Regions from separate parts of the Kitasatospora sp. NPDC058478 genome, predicted to be linked through region 2. Evidence: riboswitches for the same ligand, from Rfam matches in the RefSeq annotation. Region 2 holds a riboswitch; the other holds the start of a gene.
The links. Region 2 has a riboswitch for magnesium ahead of ACFWPT_RS23270 (NRAMP family divalent metal transporter). Riboswitches for the same ligand answer to the same signal wherever they lie in the genome.
Positions count from the first base shown of each region.

Region 1: it holds a riboswitch for magnesium, as region 2 does, so the genes downstream of both, ACFWPT_RS11185 (NRAMP family divalent metal transporter) here and ACFWPT_RS23270 (NRAMP family divalent metal transporter) in region 2, are expected to answer to the same signal.

Region 1 is NZ_JBHXML010000015.1:105,845-112,153, reverse strand. Features, by position in the region: gene ACFWPT_RS11190 (YhgE/Pip domain-containing protein) at 1-1,053, opposite strand, end outside; M-box (ykoK) riboswitch at 1,255-1,432, shown strand; gene ACFWPT_RS11185 (NRAMP family divalent metal transporter) at 1,759-3,408, shown strand; gene ACFWPT_RS11180 (hypothetical protein) at 3,504-3,776, shown strand; gene ACFWPT_RS11175 (hypothetical protein) at 3,852-4,127, shown strand; gene ACFWPT_RS11170 (winged helix-turn-helix domain-containing protein) at 4,193-4,600, shown strand; gene ACFWPT_RS11165 (hypothetical protein) at 4,701-5,162, shown strand; gene ACFWPT_RS11160 (glyoxalase) at 5,159-5,524, shown strand; gene ACFWPT_RS11155 (ABC transporter permease) at 5,814-6,309, shown strand, end outside.
Region 2 is NZ_JBHXML010000041.1:67,757-74,065, forward strand. Features, by position in the region: gene ACFWPT_RS23260 (FtsX-like permease family protein) at 1-2,132, opposite strand, end outside; gene ACFWPT_RS23265 (ABC transporter ATP-binding protein) at 2,129-3,004, opposite strand; M-box (ykoK) riboswitch at 3,142-3,319, shown strand; gene ACFWPT_RS23270 (NRAMP family divalent metal transporter) at 3,678-5,327, shown strand; gene ACFWPT_RS23275 (MgtC/SapB family protein) at 5,448-6,182, shown strand; gene ACFWPT_RS23280 (YoaK family protein) at 6,242-6,309, shown strand, end outside.

The DNA of each region.
Region 1 (6,309 bases), on a different contig from region 2:
CCCCGAGGAGGGCAGCGCCAGCGCGATGAAGACGAACATGGACACCAGCTGCCCGATCCCGCCGAACGCCGCGTTGATCGCCTGGACCCCGAGGCCGACGGCGAGGCTGGCGCAGTAGGCGAAGACCCAGAGCAGCGCCTGGTGCGGGGCGTCCATGCCGAGGACGGTGACCGAGCAGAGCATCACCAGGGTGGTGGTGAGCAGCATGATGCCGGCCGTCATGAGCATCTTCAGCAGCAGGGTCTGGGTGCGGGTGATCGGGACGGTCGGGCGCCGGGTGTGCCAGGGGCCGAGCTCGCTGTCGCTGTAGCCGAGCGCGGTGTCGACGCCGTTGTGGATGATGTTGCCGCCGATGAAGCCGGTCAGCACGGCCAGCAGGGTGTAGTAGAAGGCGCTCAGGCCGAGCCCGCTGTGGGTGCCGATCGGGTGGCCGACCCGGGTGGTGACGGCGAGCGGGTCGGCGAGCAGCAGCCGCGCGGTGGCGCTGGCGCCCGTGCCGGAGGCGGTGGGCGGCGCGGCGGCGGTCAGCTCCTTGCCGAGCGCCAGCGAGGCCTGGTGGGCGGCGGACTGGGTGATCTGAGAGGCCAGCGAGGAGCCGAGGCTGCCGAGGCCGGGGTTGGTCAGCACCGTCAGGGTGGGCCGTTCGGTGGCCCGGCCGGTGGTCAGTGCCGCCACGTCGGCGGTGAACGCCTGCGGGACGAGCAGCGCGCCGTAGACCTTCCCGGTGGAGAGCTGGTCCATCGCCTCGGCCTGGTCGACCTGGCGCCAGTCGACGGTGCTGCCGGGCGTCCCGGCGACGATCTCCCGGGTGAGCCGCGCGCCCAGGCTCTCCGTCCGGCCCGGCGGCGGCGGGCCCTGATCCGCGTTCACCAGGGCGATCGGGAGCCGGTGCAGGTGCCCGGTCGGGTTGAGGATGCCGCCCATGTAGAGCAGCGAGAGCACCACGGCCAGCAGGCCGCACAGGATGCTCGGAACGAGCCACAGCTTCGCGTGGCGGGCGAGCACGAGGGCCCGCGCCTGCCGGGGACCGTCCTGGGAGCCTGCGGACGCCATGCCACCCCTCGGATTCGGGCGCAACCTGGTGCTGCTGCCGATGCGGTGGGAAGTCGTTCCGTGGCGGCTCGGCGGCAAAACCCCACGTCACCCGATCCGCCCCGCCGTGCTCCGGCCGGGGCCGCCGGGACAGAAGGTAAAGGTTCTACCAAGTACGCAAGTATCGGCCTCCGCGCGGTCTATGCTTCTGGAGGTTTGAAGAAGGCACCTCGTTCGGTGAGGCTTCTTCACGGACACAGGCCACTGATCCGACGACGTCGAGAGACGCCCAGGGTTAGGACAGATCTTCCCGACCTAAGGGTTGATCCGAAGTGGCTTCCGGCCCGACCGGGCTGGACACGCCGTGGAGTGCCAAAGCTCTGACGAGTTGGGGTGAACCGGCGGTCGCTTCGCGCGCCGGCGAACTCCTTGCCGCGTCGATCACACGCACCACGGGGTGCGTCGACCGGGAGGAGGCGAGAGACATGGATTGCAGTAGTCCGGGCCACAGTTGCCCCTGCCCCCGCTTGTCCTCGCACACTCCCGGCACGCGGTAACGACCCTCCCTGCGCACATCTCTGACGGTTCATCACCTCGACACCCGGCTTCGCCGTGCCCGAACGGGCCCGCACCGCCGGGTGGCGATGCGCCGCGCCCGTCCGCAGGGGGATCGCCGCCGTGCGCCCCCGATCGCCCCGCCTGCCCGGGGCCCACGGGAGGATCGTCATGACCACCAACGCCACGCTCGACTCCAAGGTCCCCGCCCCGCGTTCAGCGGTACTGGACGACGCCCACGTCGGCGACATCAGGGGTGCGCTCGGCACCATCCGGCTCGACGACACCACGCCGCGCCACGGCCTGTCCGCGCGGCTCAAGACCCTGCTGGCGATCGTGGGCCCCGGCCTGATCGTGATGGTCGGCGACAACGACGCGGGCGCCTTCTCGACGTACGGGCAGGCGGGGCAGAACTACGGCACCCAGCTGCTGTGGACGCTGCTGATGCTGGTCCCGGTGCTGTACGTGAACCAGGAGATGGTGCTGCGCCTGGGCGCCGTCACCGGTGTCGGGCACGCCCGGCTGATCCTGGAGCGCTTCGGGAAGTTCTGGGGCGCGTTCAGTGTCATCGACCTGTTCCTGCTCAACGCGCTGACGCTGGTCACCGAGTTCATCGGCGTCACCCTGGCCGCCGGGTACCTGGGCCTGCCGAAGGTCGCCTCGGTGGTGCTGGCCGCCGTGATCATCATCGCCTCGGCGTTCACCGGCTCGTTCCAGCGCTTCGAGCGCGTCGCCGTCACGCTGTGCGTGGGTTCGCTGCTGCTGGTGCCGATCTACTTCATGGTCCACCCGAAGACCTCGCAGATGGCACACGACTTCGTGGTGCCCAGCATGCCGGGCGGCTCGGGCCAGCTGGCGGCCGTGATGCTGGTGATCGTCTCCATCGTGGGCACCACCGTCGCCCCGTGGCAGCTGTTCTTCCAGCAGTCGTACGTCATCGACAAGCGGATCACGCCGCGTTTCATGAAGTACGAGAAGGTCGACCTGTGGATCGGGATCGCCATCGTCATCATCGGCGCCGCCGCGATGATGGGCTTCACCGCCGCGGCCTTCGCCGGCACCGACGGCTTCGGCCAGTTCTCGGATGCGGCCGCCGTCGCCAAGGGCCTTGAGGACAAGGCCGGGCACGTGGTCGGTGTGCTGTTCGCCATCGCGCTGCTGGACGCCTCGATCATCGGCGCCTTCGCCGTCTCCCTCTCCACCGCCTACGCGATCGGCGACGTGTTCGGCATCAGGCACTCGCTGCACCGGGGCGTCAAGGGCGCCAAGGGCTTCTACGCGATCTACGCCGGCCTGGTGGTCGCGGCGGCCGCGATCACGCTGCTGTCCACCGGCTACACCCAGGGCCTGATGACGCAGTTCGTCCAGGTGCTGGCCGGTGTGCTGCTGCCCTCGGCGACGGTGTTCCTGCTGCTGCTGTGCAACGACAAGGCCGTCCTGGGGCCCTGGGTCAACGGGCCCAAGACCAACGCCTTCACCTCCGCCGTGGTCGGCGTCCTGGTGATGCTGTCGCTGATCCTGACCGCCGCCGTGGTCTGGCCCGACATCAGCTCGCAGGCGATCCTGTGGATCATGGCCGGCTGCGGCGTGGCCGGCGTCCTGGTCGCTGGGTACTTCTTCACCTTCGGCCGCACCGCCACCAAGGAGGACCCGATCGACCGCACCGGCCGCGAGGAATGGCGGATGCCCCCGCTGGAGACCCTCGGCAAGCCGGTCATGTCCACCGCCCGCAAGGTCGGCATGGGCGCCCTGCGCGCCTACCTCCTGGTCGCGATGGTGATGGTCATCATCAAGATCGTCCAGACCGCGCTCAACCACTGAGCCGCCGCCGGGGCGGCGCCCGACAGTACCGCCGCCCCGGCCCCGACCCGGAAACCTCGACCGCCCCGCACCCGGGGAAGGAAGGAAGTACGGCCATGCGCACCGCCCCTCACCACCACTGCCCGCGCGTCCGCCTCGCCCTGCACGACGGCGTCGAGAGGAACTACCGCCTCGACGACCCCGGCGTCTGCCCGCACTCCGGCACGCCCAACACCCGGGCCTGCGCGTACGAGCCGCGCGTGCACCTGGCCTACCTGCTGGCCCGCCAGGGCCACCGCCCGGACTGGCTCGCCGACTTCGCGGACCTCCCGCCGGCCGCCGCGCGCCGCCTCAGCCGCGCCGCCGCCCGCCACCGGCCGCACGGCTGACGCCCCGCCGACCGCACCACCCCGCGCCCTCGCGCACCCCCTTCACCCGCTGCCCCGTCACGGAGGTGACCTGCCATGTCCATCGTCGCCGCGTTCCACCCCTCCCTCCCGTCCGCCGGCCTCGGCCGCCTGCGCGCCGCGCTCGCCGCCGTGGGCCGACGCCTGGCGGAGAGCCCGCTGGACAGCCCCGTCCTGCACGCCGTCACGGCCCAGGCCCCGGCACCGGCCGCCGCCTCCGCCGACCGCCCCGCCCGACTGCGGGCCAGCTGGCGGACCGTCACGGCCCCGGACGGCACCGCCCGGCTGGAAGCCTCCTGGCACCCCTGGCACCCCTGGCACCCCGCCCGCTGACCACCCGTACCGATGCGTACAGATCCGCACCGACCCCGCACCGACCCGCCGAAGGAGCATCCGCCATGGCCGTGCGCTACCCCAGGCTCGAAGCCATCTTCTCGGACCACACCGCCGCCGCCCCGCCCCGGCGGCCGCGCCCCGCCCCGGCCCCCCGGCCCGCCGTCGACCCGGACACCGGCCTGGTGGTGGACCCCGAGCAGCGCACCGTCACCGTCGACGGGCAGCAACTGACGCTCCCCTACCTGGAGTTCGAGCTGCTCGCGCACCTGGTCGACAACCCGCTGCGGGTCCACTCCCGCCGCCAGCTGATGGAGACGGTCTGGGGCCGGCCGGACACCGGCGACACCCGCACCATCGCCACCCACATCGCCCGGATCCGCCGCAAGCTCGGCCCCGGCCACCGGGAGGCGATCGCCACCGTCCGCCAGATCGGCTACAAGTACGACCCCCGCCTGACCCGCGTCGCCTGACCGCCGCCCGGCCGCGCCGCCCGACTGCGCCGCCCGAGGCCCGATCGCCCGCCCCGGCGGCACCCCACCGGCCAGCACCCCACCGAAGGAGGACACCGCCGTGACCAGAACCGCCCTGTTCCCCTGGACCAGCAGAGGGACGGCGCTGTGCGGCGTCCTGCTCCTCCTCACCCTCCAGGGGATCGCCGTCGGCGTCGCCCCGGGGCGACTGCGGCTCTTCCTCTCCGGCGTGCTCATCGGCGCCTCGGCGGCCGGACTGCTCCTCGCCCTGCTGCTCGCCCGCAGCGGGCGCGGCACCGCCCGACCCGCCGACCCCGGCGAGGACGACACCCAGTGGTTCAGCGCCCGCTCCCTGGACGGGTTCCCGATGGAGCAGGTCCGACCGCTGCTGCTGTCGCCCGGCGCCCCCGGCCTGAACCGGCTCTACACCGCCTGGGTGTTCGCCACCCACGGGCACGACCCCCAGTGGATCGCCCACCACCTCGACCTGTCCACCCCGACCGCCCGGCTGCTGGTCACCGCGGCCCGGCACCACACCGCTCCCGACAGGAGGCCGCAGTGATCACGGCCCTCGACCACGTCCAGCTCTCCGCACCCCCCGGCAGCGAGGCCCTGCTGCGGGCCTTCTACGGCGACGTCCTGCAGATGGCCGAGATCCCCAAGCCCCGGCCGCTGACCGAGGGCGGCGGCTGCTGGTTCGCCGCCGACGGCGGCCGGGTCCGGCTCTACCTCGGCATCGAGGAGCGCTTCCGCCCCAGCACCAAGGCCCACCCCGGCATCGCGGTCTCCGAGATCGACGACTTCGCCTCGCGGCTGTCCGAGCTCGGCGCGCTCGTGGTGTGGGACGACAGCCTGCCGCCCCGGCGCCGCTTCTACACCACCGACCCCGTCGGCAACCTGCTGGAGTTCGTCGAAACGGCCTGAGCCGGCACGCGGGGGAACCCCGGATCCATTTGCCTACGGACGTACCGAAGGAGCAGACTGCCCGGGGCCCGCAGGACGGGCCGGGACGGCACCAGACGACACCACCGGAGGAGGCGGCCATGGGCGAAGACCCTCCCAGTACGCGCCGCCGTACCGGCCGCCTCCCCCACGCCCGCCCGCGCGCCTGACGCGACGGCCCGGGGGGACGCGGCGTTCGTCCCGATCCCGCTGACGTCGCACGCACCTCTCCCGACCCCGGGGCCCCGGGTGCGCGCCGGAGGTGCACCCCATGACCCTGCCGAAGCCGGCCCCGGGCGCCGCCCGGGGCTCACTGCCATCCCGGACGGCCGCCCGCCTGGCCCGGATGACCTGGGTGGACGCGCTCGTCGCGGCCGCCGTCCTGGTGCTGCTCTACCTCGCGCTGCGGGTCGGGCAGGGCACCACCGTCCGGTTCTCCACCGGCCGGAACGCGGCGGTCGACACCGACCCGGCGCGGCTGCCGTACGACGCGGCGCGCTCGCTGCTGCGGATGTTCGCCGCGCTCGCCGTGTCGGTGGTCTTCACCTTCGGCTACGCCTACGCCGCGGCCCGCAGCCGCCGGCTGGAGCGGGTCCTGATCCCGGCCCTGGACATCCTCCAGTCGGTGCCGGTGCTCGCCTTCCTGACCGTCGCGGTGACCGGCTTCCTCGCCCTGTTCCCCGGCTCCGTGCTGGGCCTGGAGTGCGCGGCGGTGTTCGCCATCTTCACCTCCCAGGCCTGGAACATGACCTTCGGCTTCTACTGCT
Region 2 (6,309 bases):
GCCGGGATTTCCTGGAGGTCGGGCTTGGGGACCTCGCCGGGCTGGAGCGGCGCTCCGGAGCTGCCGCGCAGTTGGAGCACCGCCCGGCCGTCGCCGGCGAGGAAGGCGCGGTCGAAGACCAGGATCTTCCCGGCGGCCAGGGCCTGTTCGGCGGCCGGGTCGTGGATGCCGAACTGGGTGCGGAGCATGGCGGCGTCCCCGGCGGCCAGGTGCGGCGGGCCGGACGCGGTGCGCCAGTTCACGGTGCCCTTGAGCTGGACGGTGCTGGAGCAGTTGGCACAGAACTGGTACACCGCTTCGCCGAGGTCGGCGCGCGGCCCCAGGTCGGTCAGCTGCTTGCCCACCTCGGCGCGCAGGCCGTCGAGTTGCGGTCCGTCGGCGGTGGAGAGGAGTTGCACGGCGCCGTACGGGGCCTGCGGCCGGTAGTCGCGGCGGTTCTCGGCGTCGGTGCTGGTGCTGTAGACGCCGATGGCGACGGCCCCGGCCACGGCGGCCATCACGGCGGCGACGGCCGGCGCGGTGCGCGAGCGGTGCCGGGCGGAGTCGCGCAGGGCGAGTCGGGGGCCGAGCGGCAGCCGCTTGGCGAGCCGGCCGAGCAGGGCGACGAGTGCGGGGGTGCAGGCGAGCAGGCCGAGTTCGGCGATGACGGAGCCGCCGAGCACGGTGAGCGTGCGGGTGTCGTAGGTGCTGACGACGGGTACGCCGCCGTGTTGCACCGCGCTCGCGCCGTACAGGGCCAGGGCGGCGCCGGCGGCGAGCAGCAGCACACCGAGCACGGTGACCCAGCGGTTCGGGGCCTGGACGGTGTCCCGGCCGGTGAGTCCGGCGGTGACGCTGCTGCGGGCGGCCTGCCGGGCGGGCAGTGCGGCCGCGAGGAGCGCCGTGAGCAGGCCGATCCCGCCGATCGCGAGCAGGTCCAGTGGCGGCAGGGCGAAGTGCCCGAAGCGGGCGCCGCCGGCCCGTTCGATCCACGGGCGCAGCCCGGCGACGAGGCCGCCGCCGAGGACCACGCCGACCACGGCCCCGGCCGTGCCGAGGACGAGGGCGCCGCCGAGCACCACCGCGCCGACGTGCGTCCGCCGGCCGCCGGCGGCGCCGAGCAGCGCGAGCTGGCGGCGGGAGCGGCGGGCGCCGACCGCGAAGGCGGGGCCGGCGAGCAGGGCGACCTCCAGCAGGCCCATGCCGGTGACGGTGGCCACCACGACCTTGGTGTTGTCGTCGGCGGAGGGGCCGAAGGAGCGGTAGGCGTCCCGGTAGTAGGGGACGGCGGCGCGCGGCGGCGGGGCGAGCGCGACCGCGCGGGCGGTGAGGGTGTAGCCGTGGGCGTTGAACTCCTGGGCCTTGGCCCAGTCGAGGGTGGCCCCGGCGGGGAGCCGGACCAGCCAGGCGCCGCGTTCGGGCTCCGGGGGTGCCGCGGCCGGGCTGCCGGGAGGCGTGGCGGCGGCGAGCTGGCTCAGCAACGCGCCCGGCTGGGCGACGAGTTCGATCCGGCGGAGGTCGTCCGGGTGCTCGACGACGCCGGTGATGGTGAAGGTGGTCCGCTCCAGGCCGGGAAAGGTGGTGGTGCCGCCGACGGCCAGTCCGGAGTTGTCGAGGAAGGCCCGGGTGGCGGCCAGTTCGCGCGGGCCGCCCGGGGCGTGGCCGTCGACCAGGTCGAGCCGGCCGTGCCAGAGCGGGTCGGCGAGGTCGGCCTCGGTGGTGAGGGCGCGGACCAGGCCTTCGGGGGAGGTCGCGCCGGTCTCCGGGCCCTGCCGGGCGGAGGTGAGCACGCTGCCCGGTGGCAGCAGCCCGGTGACCAGGGCGACGGGGTCGGTGCCGGCGCCCTTCTGCTGCTCGGCCGTGGGCGGCTGCCCGGGGCGGGGCTGGACCGCGAAGGCGCCGTCCTCGGCGACCGGGGCCTGCTCGACGGTCCGGCCGGGGGCGAGCGACGTGACCAGGGCGTCCGCCCCGCCCAGCACCCGTTCGACCCGTTCGGCCGGGGTGAGCTGCCCGCTGCGGTGGACGACGTCGGCGCCGGTGACGCCGAGGACGGGCAGCGCGATCATGGCGACGATCAGGGCGCTACGGCCCTTGGCGCGCAGCGCGTCGCGGCGGGCGATGCGCAGGGCGACCTTCCAGGCGCCGAGTCTCATCGGGTCACCTCGCCGAAGCCGCCGGCCGCGTGGCCGAAGTCGCCGGACGTGTGGCCGTAGTCGCCGGACGCGTGCCCGGCTCCGTCGGCCGGAGCACTGAGCGGCTCGGTGGTCAGTCGGCGCTTGCCGGTGCGCCGCCCGTGGCTCTCGGAGGCGACCGCGCCGTCCTTCAGGTGGACCACCCGGTCCGCCCAACTGGCGTGCGCCGCCTCGTGGGTGACCATCATCGCGGCGGCCCCGGCGTCGCAGCGGGCGCGCAGCACGGCGAGCACGGCCTCGCCGGTGGCGGAGTCGAGGGCGCCGGTCGGTTCGTCGGCGAGGACGAGCCGGCGCTCGCCGATCAGCGCGCGGGCGATGGCGACGCGCTGCTGCTGGCCGCCGGACATGTCGTCGGGGAAGCGGTCGGCGAGTTCCCCGATGCCGAGTTCCTCCAGGGCGGCGAGCGCCTCGCGGCGGGCGGTGCGTCCGGAGACTCCGTCGAGTTCGCGGGGGAGCGAGATGTTCTCGGCGGCGGTGAGGGCGGGGATCAGGTTGTAGTCCTGGAAGACGTACCCGATGGAGCGCCGCCGAAGGTCGGCGAGCCGGCCGCGGCTGAGGCCGCCGAGGGCCACGCCCTCGACCAGGATCTCGCCCTCGCTGGGCGTGTCGAGTCCGCCGGCCAGGGTCAGCAGGGTGGACTTCCCGGAGCCGGACGGGCCCATGACGGCGACGAACTCGCCGGGGTGGACGGCCAGTTCGACGCCGCGCAGGGCGTGTACCTCGGCGGCGCCCCGCCCGTGCACCCGGGTGACGTTGGCCAGGTGCAGGACGGGTGCGGATCGGGTCGGATCGCTGTGGGACACACTTCCCCCTCGTGAGCTGTTGAGCTGCATATGTCGGTGAACTATATATGCCGGATGGGGGTGCACGTCGAGGGGTGGGTTTGGTCAAGCTTCTACAAAGCTGTCGAAGTTCGGTCGAAACGCCGCTATCCGGGTGAAGGGGAGGGTCTATGCTTGACGAGGTTTGCAAGGCACCTCGTTCGGTGAGGCGTCTTCACGGACACAGGCCACTGACCCGACGACGTCGAGAGACGCCCAGGTTCAGGACAGGTCTTCCCGAGTTAAGGGTTGACCCCAAGTGGCTTCCGGCCCGACCGGGCTGGACACGCCGTGGAGTGCCAAAGCTCTGACGAGTTGGGGTGTGCCGGTCCCGTGGGGCCGGTCCGCTCCTTGCCGTGTCGCGATGCGGTGCACAGACGGTGCACCCCCGACCGGGAGGAGGCGAGAGACATGGACTGCGATAGTCCGGGCCATAGTCGCCCCTACCCCCGCATGCTCTCGATCACCTCTGGCACGCGGTAACAACCTTCCCTGCGCTCGTTCACCTGACGCTGCGTCATGCGCTCAACCGCGCCCCGACGCACGACGTCTGACGCTCCGTCATGCCCTCACGGCCGCCGCCGCTCAGCGCCGCCGTGCGGTCCGGCGGCGTGCGCTCGCAGGGAGGATCGCTGCTGCGTGCCCCCTGTCGCCCCCTCAAGGAAGGGGGCAGGGAGGCCCTGCCATGACCAACGTGATGCTGGACCCGAAGGTCCCCACCACCACCCGTACCGCCGTGCTCGACGACGCCCACGTCGGCGACATCAGGGGTGCGCTCGGCACCATCCGGCTCGACGACACCACGCCGCGCCACGGCCTGTCCGCGCGGCTCAAGACCCTGCTGGCGATCGTGGGCCCCGGCCTGATCGTGATGGTCGGCGACAACGACGCGGGCGCCTTCTCGACGTACGGGCAGGCGGGGCAGAACTACGGCACGCAGCTGCTGTGGACGCTGCTGATGCTGGTCCCGGTGCTGTACGTGAACCAGGAGATGGTGCTGCGCCTGGGCGCCGTCACCGGTGTCGGCCACGCCCGGCTCATCCTGGAGCGCTTCGGCAAGTTCTGGGGCGCGTTCAGTGTCATCGACCTGTTCCTGCTGAACGCGCTGACGCTGGTCACCGAGTTCATCGGTGTCACCCTGGCGGCCGGGTACCTCGGGCTGCCGAAGGTGGCCGCGGTGGTGCTGGCGGCGGTGGTGATCATCGCCTCGGCGTTCACCGGCTCGTTCCAGCGCTTCGAGCGCGTCGCCGTCACGCTGTGCGTGGGTTCGCTGCTGCTGGTGCCGATCTACTTCATGGTCCACCCGAAGACCTCGCAGATGGCACACGACTTCACGGTGCCGAGCATGCCGGGCGGCTCGGGCCAGCTGGCGGCCGTGATGCTGGTGATCGTCTCCATCGTGGGCACCACCGTCGCCCCGTGGCAGCTGTTCTTCCAGCAGTCGTACGTCATCGACAAGCGGATCACGCCGCGTTTCATGAAGTACGAGAAGGTCGACCTGTGGATCGGGATCGCCATCGTCATCATCGGCGCCGCCGCGATGATGGGCTTCACCGCCGCGGCCTTCGCCGGCACCGACGGCTTCGGCCAGTTCTCCGACGCGGGCGCCGTCGCCAAGGGCCTTGAGGACAAGGCCGGGCACGTGGTGGGCGTGCTGTTCGCCATCGCGCTGCTGGACGCCTCGATCATCGGCGCCTTCGCCGTCTCCCTCTCCACCGCCTACGCCATCGGCGACGTGTTCGGCATCAGGCACTCGCTGCACCGGGGCGTCAAGGGCGCCAAGGGCTTCTACGCGATCTACGCCGGCCTGGTGGTCGCGGCGGCCGCGATCACGCTGCTGTCCACCGGCTACACCCAGGGCCTGATGACGCAGTTCGTCCAGGTGCTGGCCGGTGTGCTGCTGCCCTCGGCGACGGTGTTCCTGCTGCTGCTGTGCAACGACAAGGCCGTCCTGGGGCCGTGGGTCAACGGGCCCAAGACCAACGCCTTCACCTCCGCCGTGGTCGGCGTGCTGGTGATGCTGTCGCTGATCCTGACCGCCGCCGTGGTCTGGCCCGACATCAGCTCGCAGGCGATCCTGTGGATCATGGCCGGCTGCGGCGTGGCCGGCGTCCTGGTCGCCGGGTACTTCTTCACCTTCGGCCGTCGGGGGACCAAGGAGGACCCCGTCGACCGCACCGGCCGCGAGGAATGGCGGATGCCCCCGCTGGAGACCCTCGGCAAGCCGGTCATGTCCACCGCCCGCAAGGTCGGCATGGGCGCCCTGCGCGCCTACCTCCTGGTCGCGATGGTGATGGTCATCATCAAGATCGTCCAGACCGCGCTCAACCACTGAGCCGCAGACCGCAGCCCGGACGGACGGGTGGTGGGCAGCGGCCCGCCACCCGTCCGTCCGTCTCCCTGCTCTTCCAGCTCTCCCCGCTCTCCCAGCTCTCCCAGTGAAGGAGGTGCCGTCGTGCACACCCTGACCACCGCCGACTTCCTCGTCCGGCTCGCCACCGGGGTCGCCTGCGGCGCGCTCATCGGCGTCGAACGCCAGTGGCGGGCCAGGATGGCCGGCCTGCGCACCAACGCCCTGGTCGCCGCCGGCGCCACCCTGTTCGTGCTGTACAGCGAGGCCGTCGGCGACGCCGCCAGCCCCACCCGGGTCGCCTCCTACGTCGTCTCCGGCATCGGCTTCCTCGGCGGTGGCGTCATCCTGCGCGACGGCGCCGGCGTCCGTGGCCTCAACACCGCTGCCACGCTGTGGTGTTCGGCTGCCGTCGGGGTGCTCGCCGCCGCCGGGAAGCTCGAATTCGCCGTCCTCGGCACGCTCGGCGTCCTCGCCGTCCACCTGATCCTGCGCCCGGCCGGCCGGATGCTCGACCGGGCCCCGCAGTCCGGCAGCGACCCCGACTCCACCGTCCGCGCCACCGTCCACCTGGAATGCGAGCGCAAGGCCGAGACCCACATCCGGGCCCTGCTGCTCCAGGCCCTGTCCGCCTCCGGCCTCGCCCCCACCGGCCTGCGCGCCCGCCGCACCGACAGCGGCGACGCCACCAGCCTGCGCGCCACCGTGGCCATCACCGGGCAGGTCGCCCCGGCCCTCGAACAGGTCGTCAGCCGGCTCTCCCTCGAACCCGGCGTCCGCGACCTGCACTGGCACCTCGACGACGAACCCGACGACCCGAGCCGCCCGGCGCTCGCCTAGGGCGCGGCCCGGGGGAGGTAGAACGGAGGCACCGTCACGAGGCCGACCAGGAGGTCCCGATGTTCACCCCCGACCCCAGGCACGGGCCGCTGGTGCCGATGCTGCTGGTGCTCACCGTCGTCACCGG